Regions from separate parts of the Rhizobium sp. P2_G9 genome, predicted to be linked through region 1. Evidence: predicted binding sites of a transcription regulator. Region 1 holds the regulator's gene; each other region holds the start of a gene.

Region 1 (4,792 bases):
CGTCTGCGCCCTTGCGGATCGCCGAATTGGCGTGACGGTTGTTGATCACGTCGTGCAGCACCACGCCGCCATAGGAATGGATGGCGGCATTGACCTCGGGCACGGCGCCAAGCGAGGAGATGACGATCGGCACCTTGTATTTGACGCAGAGGCCGAGATCGTGCTCCAGCCGCTTGTTGGTGGCGTGGACGATCTGGTTGACGGCGAACGGGGCGGCCCGGCGCCCGTCGCCCCTGGCATTGTGGGCGGCGAGCGTCTCGGTGATCTCGGCCAGCCATTCGTCGAGCTGGCTTTCCGGCCGGGCATTGAGCGCCGGAAACGAGCCGACAATGCCGGCCTTGCACTGGGCGATCACCAGTTCCGGATGCGAGATGATGAACATGGGGGCGGCGACCAGCGGCAGCCTGAGATCGTCGCGGAGAATGGCGGGAAGCATGATGGCGGGTCCGGAATGTGCGAAATTGGCGGCAGCCTATCTCCGGAAAGATGGTTTGTTCAACCTTGTATTTTCGTCGCGTGCATCAGACCGCCATTTTTTGGCTGCAAAGCCGATATTAGCGGGGGAGGCATTCGGCTCGGAACTTGAAAAGGTGCTGGCGAATGATTACCCAAGGGTCATAATGAGAATGTCCCGCGTATCGAGGTATTTTTTAGCGTGAGTGGACTGGAACAGGCGATCCGCAACGCTCTGGACAGGGCCGAAAGGTCCAATCCGGAAATACGCGCGCGTATCTATCAGTCCGCGCGCAATGCGCTCGATGCCGGCCTGCGCAAGCAGGACATCCACGACATGACGGTGATCGAGCGGCAGCGGCAGCGGCTGGAATTCACCATCCGCGCAATCGAGGACGAAGAGCTCGAAAAGCTGCGCATGTCGGCGCGGCTCGACAAGATTTTCATAGAGAATACGCCGTTCGAGCCGCCGGAGGCGGTGCCTGAGCCCGATATCGCGCCGCCGGCGCCGGAGCGGCTCATCGATGCGCCGCCGTCGGCCTGGCCTGAGCCGGCTCAGCCTTCACGGCGCGAGCCGCCGATTGTCGAGCCGGTGCGCCAGGTGGCGCAGCCGGTCAGGCCCATGGCGGAGCCGGTCGTGGCGCGCGAGATACCGCCGGAGATCGAGGAAGACGGCGCGTTTTCCGATTTTTCGGCCACCCGCGATGAGCGCGCGCCGTCCAAAGCCGGCGTAAAAACGCGGCGGATCGAGCCGGTGGTCGACGCACCTTTGGTCGCCGAAGCGCGCGGCAAGGGACGGGCGCAAAATATCCGGCATGAGGAAGAGGATCCGGCCTGGGCCGAGCCTTCGACGCCGGAAGGGCGCAAGGTGGCGCCGCAGAAGCGTGCCGCGCGACGCCGGCGCGGCTCCTGGGTCGTGTCGCTGTTCGTCTATTGCGTGCTGCTCGGCGTCATCGGCTTCGGCGCATGGTGGGCCTATGCGACCGGCATGATCGGGGCGGCCATGCATGGCGGCGGCGATTTCGATTTCATCCCCAAGCAATTGCACAGCGAGGATTTCGATCCGAAGGTGCCGCTGAAAACCCCGCTCGATCCGCTGCGCGGCTTTTCCGGCGATTGGGTGAGCGTGCTCAAGCCCGGCGACACCAGTGCGGTCAAGCCGGCGGCGCAGGCCAAGGTCAGCGACGTCACCGACAGCGACGGCAAGGCGATCATGATCATCTCGAATGCGCCGGACCAGGATGGCGAAGTGCGGATCGAGGTGCCGGCCGACGTGCTGAAGAATCTTGCCGGCAAGACCTCGACACTGGCCGTGACGTTGCGCGCCGATGGCGACAAGCCGTCGCAGATCTATATCCAGTGCGCCTTTGCCAGCCTCGGCGATTGCGGGCGGCACCGGTTTACGATTTCCAACGAGCGGGTGGATGAGCTGATCCAGGTGAAGTTCGATGGCAAGCAGGCGCCGAACGAGCCGGGTTACGTGATTATCAATAGCGATCTCACCGGGCAGGGGCGGGCGATCAGGCTTTATGGGATCAGGATTGGGCCGGGGGCTTGAGAGTTTTTGGTAGGTCGGCGTTTGGGGCCACCCCCCTCTGTCCTGCCAGACATCTCCCCCTCAAGGGGGGAGATTGGATGGGGCGCCCTGGCCGCTTCCTCTCTACCGTCGCACAACGCAGTACTCAACGACTCTTTGAGGCGGGGAGCAGGCCTCTAGCCAATCTCCCCCCTTGAGGGGGAGATGTCCGGCAGGACAGAGGGGGGTACGACGCACACTCTACGAAGCGAAGCCGCTCAAACTTCCATCGCATACCCCGCACCGCGCACGGTGCGGATCACATCCGGCATGTTCGACAGATTGAGCGCCTTGCGCAGCCGCCCGACATGGACGTCGACGGTGCGTTCGTCGACATAGATGTCGTGGCCCCAGACGCCGTCGAGCAGTTGTGAGCGGGAAAACACCCGGCCCGGCGACGACATGAAGAATTCCAGCAGCTTGAATTCCGTCGGTCCGAGGCGGATTTCGCGGGAGCGGCGGTGGACGCGGTAGGTCTCGCGGTCGAGCTCGACATCGCCGCATTTGAGGATCGAGGAGATCGCATTGGGCCGCACCCGGCGCAGCATGGCCTTGATGCGGGCCATCAGTTCCGGGGTCGAGAACGGCTTGACGACATAGTCGTCGGCGCCGGTCGACAGGCCGCGGACGCGCTCGCTTTCCTCGCCGCGGGCGGTGAGCATGATCACCGGCAGGCGCTCGGTTTCAGGCCGCATCCTCAGCCGACGGCACAGTTCGATGCCGGACACGCCGGGCAGCATCCAGTCGAGCAGAAGCAAGTCCGGGACGCGCTCCTGCAGGCGGATATCCGCCTCGTCGCCGCGCGGGATCACCTCGACATCATATCCCTCTGCTTCGAGGTTGTAGCTGAGCAGCGTGCCCAGCGCTTCCTCGTCTTCCACAACCATAATTCTCGGCTGCATGGTACTCTGCTCCGTCGGCAATCACGCCTGGCGCGTGCCCCGCGCCCAGGCGGCTGCGATTGTTACTACCGGCATGCTCTCGTCCGATGCCGGCGCTGATGATCGGCGGCCAGGGACGCCATTGGCGCCGGCTGGCCGAAATGCGCAATCGGCATCACTGGCCCGGCTGCACCACGGAAGCCGTGTTGTCTTCCTTGACGCGTTCGCCGGTCGGCTGTTCGCCGGTCTTCATGTAATAAATGGTTTCGGCGATATTGGTCGCATGGTCGCCGATGCGCTCGATGTTCTTGGCGCAGAACAAGAGATGGGTGCAGGGCGTGATGTTGCGCGGGTCTTCCATCATGTAGGTGAGCATTTCGCGGAACAGCGAGGTATAGACGGCGTCGATCTCGCCATCGCGCTGGCGGATCACCTCGGCCTTTTCCGCCGAGCGGGTGGCGTAGACGTCGAGCACATCCTTGAGCTGGGTCAGCGCCAGTTCGGAGAGATGTTCGATGCCGCGGGCGAGCGGCCGCGGAATGCCGGTGGTCTGCACGGCAATGACGCGCTTGGCGTTGGACTTGCCGAGATCGCCGACGCGTTCGAGATCGGCGGCGATGCGGATCGAACCGACGATCTCGCGCAGGTCGGACGCCACCGGCTGGCGCTTGGCGATCATCAGGATGGCGCTGTCGCCGATATCGCGCTCGGTCTGGTCCATGATCACGTCTTCCGAGATCACGCGCTGCGCCAGCGCCGAGTCGGATGTGACCAGCGCCTTGACCGAGTCGGAAACCATCTGCTCGGCCATGCCGCCCATTTCGGCGATGCGGCGGGAAAGGTTGGCCAGCTCCTCGTCAAAGGCGGAATAGATGTGTGCGGTCATCAATAGTCCTCCAACCGGCGGGCGGCCGGCGCGGTTTTGGATCAGCCGAAGCGGCCCCTATGTCCTGGGCCGCGGGTTATCCGGGCTGGCAAGGAACATAGGGTCGGCCAAGTTTTCATTAGCCGCTTTACGCCAGGGTTTTATGTCAAAGTCACGAAAGATTTATGACAGACTAAAGTGCTGAAAAGTCAATCCTTTCGGACGCGCTGGAGGGATTGCTGCGTTTTTGTCAGAAGCGCACGGTGAAGGTGCTGCCGCGGCCGAGTTCCGATCGGATGAGCAGACGGGCGCGGTGGCGCGTCAAGATGTGCTTGACGATTGCCAATCCGAGGCCGGTGCCCTTCTTCGAGCGGCTGCTCTCGACATTGACGCGATAGAAGCGTTCGGTCAGGCGCGGGACCTGGTCTTCGGGGATGCCGGGACCGTAGTCGATGACGCTGACCTCGATCGGCTGGCGCGGCTTTTCGATCAGCGTCACGTCGACGATCTTGCCCTCCTGGCCGTATTTGCAGGCGTTTTCGATCAGGTTCTCGAACACCTGGGTCAGTTCGTCACGATCGCCGCTGACATTGATGGCATGGTCGGGCAGATGCCGCTTGATCTCGACGCCGAGGTCGGTTGCCAGCGGCGCCAGCGCATCGCAGACCGAGCCGATGAGCGGCACCAGGTCGACGGCGTCCTCCGGCGCGACGCGCGCCTTGATCTCGAGCCGCGACAGCGACATCAGGTCGTCGACCAGGCGCGACATGCGGGTCACCTGTTCCAGCATGATCGTCAGGAACCGTTCATGCGCCGCGGTGTCGGTGCGGGCCGGGCCGAGCAGCGTTTCGATGAAGCCACGCAGCGAGGCCAGCGGGGTCCTGAGTTCGTGCGAGGCATTGGCGACGAAATCGGAGCGCATGCGATCGATGCGGCGCGATTCCGAAATGTCGCGGAAGATCAATACATAGAAGCGGATCGCCTCGCCCTCTTTCGTCTCCGCCGGGACCATCCGCA
Region 2 (4,792 bases), on a different contig from region 1:
GGTTCGGATTCATCAGGAACTGTGTGCCGTCGTCATTGACCGCAAGCGAGAAATGGTTGGCGACCGCCTCGTGCATATTGAGCTTTGCCGTCCAACGGAAAGCACAGGCGAGGTCGACGCGCTCCAGATAGTGGGGCAAGTTGTCCAGGCGGTGGACCGAAGCGACGTTGGCGGTCATGGCAAATCTCCCAGAATAGGTCTGCCATGAAGATGCCCGCCCAGCGCAGGGGCGTCAACAAAACCGGCGGATTTCCCGCCGGTTCTGACACAAATTATTCGGGGTCACAGCGTGATGCGGAATTTCGCGAAGCCATTTTCGCCTTCGCCGGCATCCGCGATATTCACGCCCTTGACCTCCTTGATGAAGTTGCGTGCCTTGGGACCACTTTCGAAGGTCACGGTCGTGCCCGGCAGCGGCTTGAAGGTCCAGTTGCCGTCGGCGGTTGGATTGATCGTGCCGTTCTGGATGATGTAGCGCACCAGCACGTCGCGATTGGTGTCCGGTGCCACGAAGACCACCTTGTCTCCCTTGATGTCGGGGAAATTACCGCCGCCGCCGGCGCGATAGTTGTTGGTGGCGACGATGAATTTTTGCGCGGGATCGATCGGCTTGCCCTTGTATTGAAGGTTCTGGATGCGGCTCGAATCCGGATTGATCAGCTTGCCGTCATGATCATATTTCGGCGGCTGCGACAGGTCGATCTGATAGGTGACACCGTCGATCACGTCATAATTATAGGACGGGAAATCGAGGTTGATCAGCGCTACATCCTTGGAGCCCGGCTTGACCTGGTTGAAGATGCCGGCCGACATTTCCAGCCAGTTCTTGACCTCGGCGCCGGTGATCAGCACGCCGCGCAGCGTATTGGGATAGAGATAGAGGTCGGAGGCATTCTTGATGGCGATATTACCGGCCGGCACGTCGGTATAGTATTCAGCGCCGCCGCGGCCACCGCATTTGAACGGCGCCGCTGCCGACAGCATCGGCAGGTCCTTGTACTGCGACGACTTCAGGATGTCCTTGAGATACCAGAGCTGCGCCTCGCTGACGATCTGCACCGACGGGTCATCGGCGACCAGGGCGAAATAGGAATAAAGCGGTGCCGAGGTCTTGCCGACCGGCTTGCGGATATAGGCAAGCGTCGCCTCATGTTCGGTCTTGATCGCATCGATGATGCGCTTGTCGTCGCCGACATCGGCGACCACCTTCTTGCCGTCGCGATGATAGATCGGCCGCGCTTCGGCGGTGAAATCGACAATCTTCCAGCTCTTGCCGTCCTTTTCGAGCAGCAGGTCGATCAGGCCCATATGCGAGCCCCAAAAACCGGCCATGACCGCCGGCTTGCCCATCAGCGTGCCTTTCTTGGGATCAGCGCCGGCAATGCCATCCCAGGTTTTGGGGCCGGGGAACACCAGATGCTGGTGGCCGGTGAACACCGCATCGATGCCCTCGACACCAGCGAGGTAGAGCGAGGCATTTTCCATGCGTTCGTCCGGCTTGGCGCCATCGATGCCCGAATGCGAGAGGGCGACGATGAGATCGGCGCCGTCTTCCTTCATGACCGGAACCCAGGCTTTGGCAGCTTCGACGATGTCGCGCGTCTGCGCCTTGCCCTCAAGGTTCTTCGAATCCCAGATCATGATCTGCGGCGGCACGAAGCCGATAAAGCCGATCTTGACCTTGCTTTCGACGCCCGCGCCATCCTTGATCGTCTTTTCGACGATCCGGTAGGGTTTCAGGTAGAGGTCATCCTTGCGCGGGTCGCTCGCCAGTTGACCCTTGGTGAGGTTGGCGCAGACGTAAGGGAAGTTGGCGCCCTGCATGACCTTGAACATGAAGTCGAGGCCATAGTTGAATTCGTGGTTGCCGAGCGTGCCGCATTCATAACCGAGCACGTTCATCGCTTTGATGACGGGATGCAGGTCGCCATCCTTCATGCCGCGCTGATAGGCGATATAGTCTCCCAGCGGATTGCCCTGCAGGAAGTCGCCATTGTCGATCAGCATGGAATTGCCGGCTTCGGCGCGGATCTTGTCGATGATCGTCGCTGTGCGGGCAAGGCCGGATTTGTCGTCCGGCGCGTCGGCGTAGTAATCATAGGGATAGACGGCGACGTGGATGTCGGTCGTTTCCATGATTCGAAGATGTGCTTGGTTGGCGGCGGCACGGGCGGCGAAGGGATGCAGCATGACGAGCGCCGAAGTGGCTGCGATGCCGGTGAGCAGGGAGCGGCGGGTAGAGGGAAGGTCCAGGATCGATTGCATTGTCATCTCCTCGTCTTGAATGCGGAAGGAAATCCTGACTACGCGCCGAAGATGACAGAAATGTTGTGGCTCGCAATGACTGGATGTGCATGCGTCAAGATGCGCCGGGGCGCAAGCGTGTGGTGTTCTTTCTCATAATACTTGGGGTAGGGCCTTTCGAGGCCCCATTCCGCTTCGCGTCATGAGGCGCCTCACGGTGAGGGGAGATTGGGCGCTCGCGGTGCCGCAAGCGCACTTGCAGCAAGGGGTAGATTGCGGCACCTGCGCTGCCACATATAGGCCCTCACCCCGGGGCGCTTTTTCGGCATAGCCGGAAAGCCTCGAAGGGGCCCGCCAAGACTGCTGACCATCACGCCCTTGATCCGCCACCCCTAAACATGCAAAAGGGCACCATCCTTTTCAGGGAGCTCCCATGCCGCCACGCCCGCTCGACCATCTCGTCCTGCCTGTCACCGATATCCGCACCGCCCGGGCGCGCTTGACGCGCCTCGGATTTACCGTCGCGGCCGACGCCCGCCATCCGTTCGGCACCGAAAATGCCTGCGTCTTCTTCAAGGATAAGTCCTATCTGGAGCCGCTCGGCGTCGCCAGCGAAGAGGAGTGCGCTGTCGCGATCAAGGCCGGCAACCAGTTCGTCGCCCGCAGCGCGGCCTTCCGCTTCCGCAATGGTCCGGAAGGCCTGTCGGGGATCGTCATGGGATCCGATGATGGCGATGGCGACGATGCGGCCTTCCGCGCCGCCGGCATCTCGGCCGGTGAACAGTTGCAATTCTCGCGGCAGATGAAGTTTCCAGACGGCAATGAGATCACAGCGACTTTCAAGCTCTCCTTTGCCGCCGATCTCAGGGCGCCGGAATTCCATGCCTTCACCTGCCAGCGCATCAATGTGCCGCCGGCAGATCGCTCAGCGCTCGAAGCGCATGCCAATGGCGTGACTGGCATCAAGTCGGTGATCCTGACGGAACATGAGCCCGTCGAGTTCGCGCCGTTCCTCGAAGAGGTGATCGGCCAGCCGGCGATGGAGCGTAGCCGGGGCGGTATCGATATTGCTTCGCGCAATGTCGAAATCCAGGTGCTGGACAAGGATGGCGCACGCGACTATCTGCGCATCGACATGCCGGCGGAGCGCGGCCTTCGCGGCCGGGCGATCGTCTTCTCCGTCGAGAGCCTGGCACAGACGGAGGCGCTGCTGATTGCCAATGGTGTCACCACGATGAGACATAACGGCATGCTGCTCGTGCCCGCCGAACCGGGGCAGGGCATTCTGATGGGTTTCTGGGAGTAAGATGATGACAAATACCAATTCAACCGTCGTGGTCGGCGAAGGCCGGCACAAGGTGACCTTTACCAATACCGGTAGCCTGTCGCTGATTGCCGGCCCCTGCCAGATGGAAAGCCGCGAACACGCCTTCATGATCGCCGGCACGCTTTCCGAACTGTGCCAGAAACTCGGTATCGGCCTGGTCTACAAGTCCTCTTTCGACAAAGCCAATCGCACTTCGCTCTCCGGCAAGCGCGGCATCGGCCTCGAAAAATCGCTGGAAGTCTTCGCCGACCTGAAGAAGGAATTCGGCTTTCCGGTGCTGACCGACATTCATACCGAGGAGCAATGCGCCGAGGTGGCCCCGGTGATCGATATCCTGCAGATCCCCGCCTTCCTGTCACGCCAGACCGATCTCCTGATCGCCGCCGCCAAGACCGGCCGCGTCGTCAACGTCAAGAAGGGGCAGTTCCTCGCACCTTGGGACATGAAGAACGTGCTCGCCAAGCTCAACGAGAGCGGCAATCCGAATGTGCTGCTCTGCGAGCGTGGCGCGTCCTTCGGCTATAACACGCTTGTCTCCGACATGCGCTCGCTGCCGATCATGGCGGCCATGGGCGCGCCGGTGATTTTTGACGCCACGCATTCGGTGCAGCAGCCGGGCGGGCAGGGCGCGTCTACCGGCGGCGATCGGGCGATGGTGCCGGTGCTGGCGCGTGCGGCGGTGGCCGTGGGCGTCGCTGGCGTATTCATGGAAACGCACGAGGATCCGGACAACGCGCCATCGGATGGTCCCAACATGGTCTATCTCAAGGATATGCCGATGCTGCTCGAAAAGCTTATCTCTTTCGACCGCATCGCCAAGGCGGCCTGAGCAGAGATTATTTCGCCGGCGAAGAATTTTGCAAGGCCGCGGGACCGGGTCGCTGGTCACGCGGCCTTGTTCTGTCTCTGCCCGGTGATGTGATCGAGATGGAAACGGCCAACCACAGCCTCGAGCGCCTGCGTTTCACCGCCAAGCGCGCGGCAGGCGGTCGTCGTCTCGGCGGCCATGGCCGTATTCTGCTGCGTCGCCTGGTCGAGCGTATTGACCGATAGATTGATCTCGCCGATCGCGGAGGCCTGATCGCTGGATGCCGCGACGATCTCGCCGATCAGCCCCGTCACCTTGCCGACCTGTGCTTCGATGTCCGTGAGCGCGCTGCCGGTGCGGTTGACCAGCGACACGCCGTTGGCCACTTGCGCTGATGACGCCGAGATCAATGT
Region 3 (4,792 bases), on a different contig from region 1:
AGCAGCTCGACAAATAATCTTGCGGGGTGGGCAGGAATTTCCTGCCCACCCGTTACCCATTGCTTGCGTGATGTGCCGGCGGCGCCAAAGCCGTCGGTGTCGCGCGCGCCCGCTTGATGCCCGGGAATTTCCAGGTTTGAGATGACGATATGCACTCATTGCATGGGTGATTTGAGTTCCATGCGTCTACTGCTGTGTCAGGCTGATCCCCAGATATTGGTCATCAAGACGCCGGGCCGAATGAACGGAAGCCGACGTCAACCGAACCCACGAAAGGGGATCATCATGAGCGTCGTCCGCACCGTCAACAACTGGATCAACTATCGCCGCGCCGTTACCGAACTCGGCCGTCTCAGCAGCCACGCGCTGCAGGATCTCGGCATTACCCGGGAGCAGATTCCGGTCGTCGTCCGCGCCACGCTGCGGTAAACGAAGCCCAATTCAAAGCAAAACGCCCGCTGACGAAGCGGGCGTTTTGCTGTCTGCCGAAATGACCCCTATGGCATAGACTATGCCTCGATGAGGCGTTCGCCACGACGTCAGCCGATCAAAACCGGTACTTTGTGGCGGCACGAGCCGCTCGCTGCCTCTTTCCGGAATTCCTATGGACTGCTACAACCCTCGGGACGGCGCCGTTTGCCGGCGCTTGCTCTTTAGGAATCGGGACGCCTTTTAACATGAGAGGACAACCATGATTCTGTTGCTTGCATTGCTCATTGGTGTGGTTGCGGCTGCCGGCGTCGTCCTGATCGCGATGGCCGCGCCATGAGGCAATTCGAGGCGATCTTCATCGGCGCCGGCCAGGCCGGGCCGTCCCTTGCCGTACGCATGGCCGCGATGGGCCGCAAGGTGGCGCTGATCGAACGCAAGTTTGTCGGCGGCACCTGTGTGAATGCCGGCTGCATGCCCACCAAGACACTGGTCGCCAGCGCCCGGACCGCGCATGTCGCCCGCCGCGCCGCCGACTATGGGGTGCTGCTTGCGGGTGGCGTCGGCATCGACATGAAGGCGGTGCGCGCCCGCGCTGCAACCGTGACACTCAATGCTCGCAACGGTCTCGAATCCTGGTTCGCCGGCATGGATACGATGACTGTCATCCGCGGGCAGGCTCGCTTCGAAGCACCAAGGATAATCAGCGTGAACGGCGAGACGCTGACCGCGCCGCAGATCTTCTTGAATGTCGGGGCGCGGCCTTCGATCCCGGATTTCCCTGGCCTCGCCGAGGTGCCCTATCTGACGAGCACGACGATCATAGAACTTGACGTCCTGCCAAGACACCTCGCGGTGATTGGCGGCAGCTATATCGGGCTTGAATTCGCCCAGATGTACCGCCGGTTCGGCGCCGAGGTCACGGTGATCGAGCGTGGCACAAAGCTGGCATCGCGCGAGGACGAGGATATCTCCGATGCCATCGCCGACATCATGCGCAATGAAGGCGTTGCCGTCCGCACCGGTGTCTCGGATCTGTCCTTCGCGAAATCCGCGGACGCCATTGCCGTTAGCGCCAATGGCGAGCGGATAGTCGCAAGCCATGTGCTTGTCGCTGTCGGCCGCAAGCCCAACACGGACGATCTCGGGCTGGATGCTGCCGGTATCGAGACCGACGCACGCGGCTTTATCAAGGTCGACGACCGGCTTTCCACCAATGTCGAGGGCATCTGGGCGCTCGGCGATTGCAACGGCCACGGGGCCTTCACCCATACCTCTTATAACGACTTCGAGATCGTCGCCGCCAATCTGCTCGATGGAGGCGACCGCAAGCTCAGTTCACGAATACCGGCCTACGCGCTTTATATCGATCCGCCGCTCGGGCGCGTCGGCATGACCGAACGCCAGGCGCGGGAAACGGGTCGGCCGATACTCGTTTCGACCCGGCCGATGAGCCGGGTCGGGCGGGCGGTGGAAAAGGCCGAGACCCAGGGCTTCATGAAAATCGTCGCCGACGCGGAAACGAAGCAGATCCTTGGTGCGGCGATCCTCGGCATCGAGGGAGACGAGGTGATCCACGGTGTCATCGATGCGATGAATGCCCGTACGTCCTATGATGTGCTGCAATGGTCGGTGCCGATCCATCCGACAGTGTCGGAACTGCTGCCGACATTGATCGGCGATTTGAAGCGCATTGGCTGAAATAGATAGCCGCGCTACTGGACAGAGTTTGATCGGGAACACCCTGTGCGCAACCGATCGGAAACGAGTTCATCCGCCGCTCCATTAAACGAAATGCCGCGCTGAGGGGAACGAGACCGCGTCTTCCGCCGCTGCTTTGCGCATGTCGTCTCGCCGATGGCGTCAAAATCAAGGTCTAGCGATAGGGCAAATTGACGCACAAGGAGAGTTATTTTCAGATTGGCCGAACTTTAATGAATCTCTGGCGTCATGTTCAAAAAATGCAATGTATGGCATTATGCGAAGATGCTTGAGGAAGCTCTTGATGCGCGCGAGGGCGGCGAGATAACCGTTTGAAGATACTTATCAAATCCTGTGATCTTGGCTTCGAGAGCCTCACGCCGGACATTGCGCCCTCAGGAAAATTTGTGGTGCTCAAGACGAGTTTCTTGCCAAGCCCATCAAACAGGCATCGCGGGACTGACATCTAACTGTCACAAAAGCTTCATGTGACGGGAGTAGGTCGCCCACGGACACCGGAAAAGGTGCCGGGTATAAAATTCCCACGATCCAGGAGAGAATCCGTGAGCTTCATCAGGAAAATCGTCGGCGGCGCTGCCGTCGTGGCCGTCAGCGTCTCGCTGGCCGGCGCAGCCTTCGCAGCCGACATCTCGGGCGCAGGTTCGAGCTTCATCAATCCCGTCTTCGCCAAGTGGAGCGTCCAGTACAAGAAGAAGACGGACATCGCCCTGAACTATCAGTCGATCGGTTCGGGCGGCGGCATCAAGGCCGTCGAAGCCAAGACCGTGACCTTCGGCGCGACCGACAAGCCGCTCAGCGACGAAGATCTCACCAAGAACGGCCTTACCCAGTTCCCGATGATCATGGGCGGCATCGTTCCGATTTACAACATCGACGGCGTCAAGCCGGGCGAACTGATCCTCGACGGCAAGACCCTTGCCGCGATCTTCCTCGGCCAGATCACCAAGTGGAACGACCCGGCCATCGTCGCCCTGAACCCGAAGCTGAAGCTGCCGGAACAGGCGATCGTCGTCGTTCACCGCTCGGACGGTTCGGGCACGACCTTCAACTTCACCAATTACCTCTCGAAGGTCTCGGCTGACTGGAAGGACAAGATCGGTTCCGACAGCGCCGTCGAATGGCCGCTCGGCCTCGGCGCCAAGGGTTCGGAAGGCGTTGCCAACACCGTCAAGCAGACTGCTGGCGCCATCGGCTACAACGAATTCGCCTATGCTATCCAGAACAAGATCAGCTTCGCCCGCATGGTCAACCATGACGGCAAGGTCGTGAAGCCGTCGCTGGAAGCCTTCGCTGCCGCCGCTGCCAATGCCGATTTCGCCGGTGCCAAGAACTTCCACGTCATCATCACCGACCAGGCTGGCGCCAAGAGCTGGCCGATCGCTGCTTCGACCTGGGTTCTGATCCACAACAACCCGGACGATGCCGACGCTGCCAAGGAAGCCCTCAAGTTCTTCGCCTGGGCCTATAAGGACGGCAAGGCGACTGCCAAGAGCCTCGACTACGTTGCTATTCCGGAAAGCATCGTCAAGCTCGTCGAAGCCTCCTGGAAGAAGAACATCATGAAGGACGGCAAGTCCATTTACTAAACCGTGAAAAAGGGGTGGGCATTCGTTGCCCGCCCCGCTTTTCCGCCCTGGATCATAGTCGTCAATTCAAGGTACATGCCTGTGGTTTCCGTCGCACCAGAGACTATTCCTTCCTCCCTCGCCACCGAAGAGAACCGCTCCGGTCGCCTCCGGATGCAGGACTCCATCTTTGTCAACCTGACATGGCTGTCCGCCGTCATCGTCGTGCTCGTCCTGTTGGGCATCCTCGTTTCTCTCGTCGTGGAAGCCTGGCCGGCCTGGAACCAGTTCGGCATCTCCTTTCTCTGGAACGAGCGCTGGAGCCCGTCCAAGGATATTTACGGCGCCGCCGCCCCGATCGTCGGAACGCTGGTGACTTCCGTCATCGCCATGATCATCGCCGTGCCGGTCAGCTTCGGCATCGCCATGTTCCTGACCGAAATCTGCCCGCCGGCGCTCCGCCGCCCGATCGGCACTGCGATCGAGCTGCTCGCCGGCATCCCGTCGATCATCTACGGTCTGTGGGGTTTCTTCGTCCTCGCGCCGATCCTGCAGAACGATGTCTTCCCGGCTCTGAATGCGACCCTGGGCCAGGTGCCGCTTCTCGGTGCGCTGTTCTCGACCAGCCCGGCGAATACCTTTTACGGCTACACAATGTTCACGGCGGGCGTCATCCTCGCCATCATGATCATTCCGTTCATCACCTCGATCACCCGTGACGTCATCAGCACCGCCCCGGTCATGCTGCGCGAATCCGCCTATGGCATGGGCATGACGACCTGGGAGGTGATGCGCAATATCGTTTTCCCCTATACCCGTCTCGGCCTGGTCGGCGGCGTCATGCTTGGCCTCGGCCGTGCGCTTGGCGAGACGATGGCGGTCACCTTCGTCATCGGCAACTCGCATTCCATTACATCCTCCCTGCTGCTGCCCGGCACGACCATTTCGGCTGCGATCGCCAATGAATTTGGCGAGGCGACCAGCGACCTCTACACGTCGAGCCTTGTCGCACTCGGCCTCATCCTGTTCTTCATCACCTTCACCGTACTTGCGCTGGCGAAACTCCTCATCGGTCG
Region 4 (4,792 bases), on a different contig from region 1:
CTCGCGCTCGCCGCCCCCCGGCTTCGGGATCATCACGCGACGCACCGGCTGCGGCCGATACGTCCCCTCCTGCAGGCTGTCGCAGATGGCAGGCCAGCACTGGCGCAGCATCGCAGCCGTCTGGTCGATGTCCAGACCGTCCACGCCTGCAGCACCCTTGTTGGCGCGCACCTGCTTGAAGGCCGCCAGAAGGTTCTCTCGCCGCAGGGCCGCATCAAGCAGCCCCGCACCTGTGGTGTTACCGTTCCGTGGCGGGGGCGCGGCTTCGTCAAGATCGGAGCTCCGACGGGCTTCACCCGCCTGCTTCTCCGATCTCCCGGACATTGCCGGCATCTGACGCATGGCCTTGCTCATCCTCGGTGGCAACGTCACTCTCTCTCGTTCGGCCCTTCGTTCGCGCGCAAAAAAACGCTCCCTACTACGGCCTCTGCTGACTTCTCGCGCCGGCTCGACACCGTCGCCCTTTCAGGCGCAAAGCGAGATCTCCCCAGGTAAGAACGCACTCCTTCCCTGCACGACCGCCGGATCTACACCACCGACCCTTGGTCACAAGAGCTTTGCGGTCTCTTGCCCGCTCGCCCTGATCGGCATCGCCTCTTATCCGGTTCTTTTCCATCGGCCCGCAGGTTCGATCCACGCTTCCTTCCCACGGTCGGTCACCCTGCCGCAGTTGCGCTTCTCTTCGCTCGCCATGACCAGCTTACGGTGGGACTTCCACCCACAAGAATGCGCCCATGCTGGGCGTACAACGCAAATGGGGCACCGCAGTGCCCCAAACTCCCCTCATCCTGAGGCGCCCCATGACGCGAAGCGGAATGGGGCCTCGAAGGACCCCGCCCAAAAATCACACCGGGTCTTCGCGATGCAGGTCGTGGATCGCCACACCTTCGGCATTGGTGGGCGGCTCCAGCCATTGGCTGTGACGCAGCGTGCGCTTGGTGTCTTCCATCCCCATATCCCAATGCTCGCGCATCGACGTGCCGGAGAATTCGTAGTCCTTGGCGTGGCCTTCGTAATTCTTGTGCTGGTAGATGAGGTGGACGATATTGACGACGCCGGCCTTGGAATAATCCTCGATCAGCGTCAGTTCGTCGGCTGACAACTGCTCGCGCGRCACGCGCTGCAGGGCGTGCAACAGCTTCATCTTCATGCCGTGGATGCGTTTGAAGTTATCCGTGTTCTGGCGCGTGCGGCTGGAATACATGATGTCCTTGTGGCGCGACAATACATCCGGCATCGAGCGCGGCAGCACGCCGCGAGCGGAAAACAGGTCGACCTGGAAAACCAGCGAGGAGCGATCCTCTTCCTGGTCGAGCAGGTATTGCAGCGGCGTGTTGGAGACGATGCCGCCATCCCAATAATATTCGCCCTCGATGCGGACCGGCGGCAGCGCCGGCGGCAGCGCGCCCGATGCCATGATGTGCTCCGGTTCGATGCGGATTTTGTCGGTGTCGAAATAGAGGAAGTTGCCGGTTCGGACGTTGACCGCGCCAACGCTGAAGCGCTTCTTGCCATCGTTGAGGACATTAAAGTCGATCAGGTCGAGCAGCGTCTGGCGCAGTTCGGCACTGTCATAGAAGCTCGTGGCACCCTCGGCGCCGGCCAGCTGGAACCAGGGATTCTGGAAGCGCGGCTTGAAGAAGCCGGGCTGGCCCATGGTCATCGTCATCCAGGAGCTGGTGCGGTTGCGGATGTCGCGGAAGAAATCGCCTTCCGGCGTATAGGCCCAGATCTTGCGGCCGGAAATGATGTGCCAGAACTGTTCCAGCCGCTGCATGCGGCGGCTCGGCTCGTTGCCGGCGATGATCGCCGCATTGATCGCACCGATCGACACGCCGGACAGCCAGGTCGGCTCGATGCCGGCCTCGACCAGCGCCTGGTAGACGCCGGGCTGATAGGCGCCGAGCGCACCGCCGCCCTGGAAGACCAGAGCGACGCGGTCATACTGTTGGGCGATTTCGGCAGGCGTTGGCTTGAGAGATTTGCTGGTATTGCGTTCGAGCATGTGCCACTCCCTCACTTCGCCAGATAATCGTGGACGACTTCGCCGAGACCGAGCGTCAGGTCGGCGACGAAGTGGACAGCGGAGACGACTTCGACTACCGGCAGGCGAGCGACATCGGCCATGACATGCGGACGGAGATCCAACGCCGCCGGCGAGGTCCAGGCCTCCTTCAGGTCGATATCGGTCAGATAGTAGCGGACCAGTTCGCAGATGCGCGGCGTGGCGTCGACATGCGGGATGATCTTGATCAGGAAGTTCGGTTCCTTGAGCGCCTCGAGCAGCGGACCCTTTTCGATCGCCCGATGCTTGTAGCCCATAGTCCCGGTGGCGCAGAGCACGCTGCCATAATGCAGCGTGCCGACCACGACCTCGCCTTCGTTGACGATCTTGGGCGTGGCGAGTTTCTTCGGGAAGCCCCAGATTTCGCGGCCGCCGGCGATCGGCGCGTCGTCATCGAGGAACATCGAATGGACGTAGCCGCCCTTCTGGCCCTTATAGGTGACCGGGATCACCTGTCCGGTCTCGGTATAATCGCCGAAGCCGGTGGAGTCGGGCATGCGGATGAACTCATACTTCACCAGCGGCTCGTCGAATTCGAGCGGCTCCGGCACGACAGCTTCAAGCGCCTCGCGCGTCGTGCGGTAGGTGATGATGACATATTCGCGATCGAAGAAACGATAAGGGCCGGGCGGATAGGAGGGATTGGTCAGCGGCATTGCGTAGGCGTGTTTCAGGATATCGTCAGCCTTCATCTTCGATCCCCATCGGTGTGGTTGGAAGGATATTGCATAGCAGCATGACGTGGACGTGTCAGCGTCCGGATTCAAAGGCGCGCCAAAAGCGCGCAGGGGCTGGTTATTTCTTATTGTAATCAAAGCGACATGAGAGAATGCAAATGTACGAATTATTTCGGCAGTCTCGCCGTCTCCTCTCCGTCTCTTAGCACATGCGGGAAAAGCTCATGGGTTCTCTCATTTCCAAGAATGCACTCGTCACTGGCTCCACCAGCGGCATCGGCCTTGCCATCGCCCGCGCTTTTGCCGCTGAAGGCTCCAACGTCACCATCAACGGCCTGGGCGATGCTGCCGCGATCGAGGCGGAGCGCGCGGCGATCGAAAAGGATTTCGGCGTCAAGTGCCGCTATTCCGCCGCCAATATGATGGACGGCGCGGAAGTCACGGCGATGGTCAAGGATGCGGAAGCCGCCTTCGGCACGCTCGACATCCTGGTCAACAATGCCGGCATCCAGTTCGTCTCGCCGATCGAAGACTTTCCTGACGACAAATGGGAAGCGATCATCCGCATCAACCTGCTTGCAGCCTTCTACGCCATCAAGGCCGCCATTCCAGGCATGAAGGCGCGCAAATGGGGCCGCATCATCAACACCGCCTCGGCGCATGCGCTGGTCGCCTCGCCGTTCAAGTCGGCCTATGTCTCGGCCAAGCACGGCATTGCCGGCCTGACCAAGACCGTGGCGCTGGAAGCTGCCCGCGACGGCATCACCTGCAACGCCATCGCCCCTGGCTACGTCTGGACGCCTCTGGTCGAGAAGCAAATCCCGGACACGATGAAGGCGCGCAACATGACCGAGGAACAGGTCAAGCACGACGTGCTGCTCGCTGCCCAGCCGACCAAGGAATTCGTCACCGTCGAGGAAATCGCCGCCGTGGCGCTGTTCCTCTGCACAGATGGCGCCAAGCAGATCACCGGCGTGACGCTGCCGGTCGACGGCGGCTGGACCGCCGAGTAATCGCCACCGACTGAGAGCGTCGCGACGGCGCAGTGCTCAGGCGCTCAGCATCGGGGCAAAGCGCGGATGAAACCGCGCCATGTGCAGGCTGCTCGAATAATGGCCTGCACTAAAGAGATCGTAGCGCGCCTCACCCTCGATCTCGAATCCATGCTTCTTATAGAGGTGGATGGCGCGCTCGTTTGTCGACGCGACCGCCAGCTCGACGCGCATCAGATTCAGCCAATTGTCCGCCATATTGAGCATTTCGACCAGTTCGACACCGCCGGGATCGCGGGACTTGTAGAAATTCTGCCAAAAGGCGGCATCGCGATGCGGGATCTGGCCGGTATTTGTGATGACGGATTCGTAGGCGTAGATAGCGGCAACGTCATCGGCGTCAGTGGGGCGGATGGGGCGGACGAGGGGCATGGGGAATGTCCTGGGGGCGGTTGTTCGGAAGCCGCTACTTTGATCATCGAGTTAGCCACACCCCCCTCTGCCCTGCCGGGCATCTCCCCCTCAAGGGGGGAGATTGGATGGGCGCGCCGCTCTGCCCCACATAAACCGTCTCGCGCCCGGTTCTCGACGGATATTTGAGCCGATGAGCGCGCCTCTGGCCAATCTCCCCCCTTGAGGGGGAGATGTCCGGCAGGACAGGGGGGTATCGCGGGGATCAATGAGCGAGATATCGTTAAGCCACCCGGCGAGTCCTCACCGGATGACCCACTCATTTAGCCAGCTTAGTTCTTCTTCACCAACCGGTAGAACACGAAGTCCGAGGTGGCGCCGTTCACATAGCCGCTGACATTCTTCCCCATAGCAACCTGCGTTGCCGCCTGGAACATGATGACGATCGGCGAATTGGTCTGGACCTTCTTCTGCAGGTCGACATACATGTCGTTGCGCTTGTTGGTATCCGGCTCGGCGAGAGCTGCCTTGGTCTCCTTGTTCAGTTCGTCCGGCACAGCCCAGCCGTTGCGCCAGGTCGTGGTCGACTGATAGTGGCCGTCCGAATTGTCGGCATTGTAGGAGAAGGCTTCCGCATTCGAATCCGG

What was found. The regulator PhoB, encoded in region 1, activates phosphate uptake and scavenging genes when phosphate is short. The targets are predictions, from matches to a motif close to TGTCATNNANCTGTCAT.
Region 2: a site for PhoB is predicted at 2,266-2,282, ahead of AC1DYF_RS22490 (bifunctional 2',3'-cyclic-nucleotide 2'-phosphodiesterase/3'-nucleotidase). Genes of this name have one in related genera too.
Region 3: a site for PhoB is predicted at 2,591-2,607, ahead of pstS (phosphate ABC transporter substrate-binding protein PstS). Genes of this name have one in related genera too.
Region 4: a site for PhoB is predicted at 2,872-2,888, ahead of AC1DYF_RS14955 (acetoacetate decarboxylase). Genes of this name have one in related genera too.

What each region holds. Positions count from the first base shown of each region.
Region 1 is NZ_JBFUFK010000031.1:90,255-95,046, reverse strand. Features, by position in the region: partial or broken gene AC1DYF_RS24280 (NAD(P)H-dependent flavin oxidoreductase) at 1-439, opposite strand, end outside; gene AC1DYF_RS24275 (hypothetical protein) at 656-2,011, shown strand; gene phoB (phosphate regulon transcriptional regulator PhoB) at 2,248-2,931, opposite strand; gene phoU (phosphate signaling complex protein PhoU) at 3,086-3,799, opposite strand; gene phoR (phosphate regulon sensor histidine kinase PhoR) at 4,026-4,792, opposite strand, start outside.
Region 2 is NZ_JBFUFK010000028.1:57,231-62,022, forward strand. Features, by position in the region: gene AC1DYF_RS22485 (class II aldolase and adducin N-terminal domain-containing protein) at 1-178, opposite strand, end outside; gene AC1DYF_RS22490 (bifunctional 2',3'-cyclic-nucleotide 2'-phosphodiesterase/3'-nucleotidase) at 283-2,265, opposite strand; gene AC1DYF_RS22495 (VOC family protein) at 2,678-3,550, shown strand; gene kdsA (3-deoxy-8-phosphooctulonate synthase) at 3,552-4,400, shown strand; gene AC1DYF_RS22505 (methyl-accepting chemotaxis protein) at 4,457-4,792, opposite strand, start outside.
Region 3 is NZ_JBFUFK010000036.1:71,808-76,599, reverse strand. Features, by position in the region: gene AC1DYF_RS26650 (substrate-binding domain-containing protein) at 1-17, shown strand, start outside; gene AC1DYF_RS26645 (DUF1127 domain-containing protein) at 286-429, shown strand; gene AC1DYF_RS26640 (FAD-containing oxidoreductase) at 766-2,130, shown strand; gene pstS (phosphate ABC transporter substrate-binding protein PstS) at 2,694-3,737, shown strand; gene pstC (phosphate ABC transporter permease subunit PstC) at 3,813-4,792, shown strand, end outside.
Region 4 is NZ_JBFUFK010000015.1:136,975-141,766, reverse strand. Features, by position in the region: gene ltrA (group II intron reverse transcriptase/maturase) at 1-354, opposite strand, end outside; gene AC1DYF_RS14960 (patatin-like phospholipase family protein) at 845-2,005, opposite strand; gene AC1DYF_RS14955 (acetoacetate decarboxylase) at 2,017-2,757, opposite strand; gene AC1DYF_RS14950 (3-hydroxybutyrate dehydrogenase) at 2,967-3,755, shown strand; gene AC1DYF_RS14945 (GNAT family protein) at 3,792-4,166, opposite strand; gene AC1DYF_RS14940 (ABC transporter substrate-binding protein) at 4,478-4,792, opposite strand, start outside.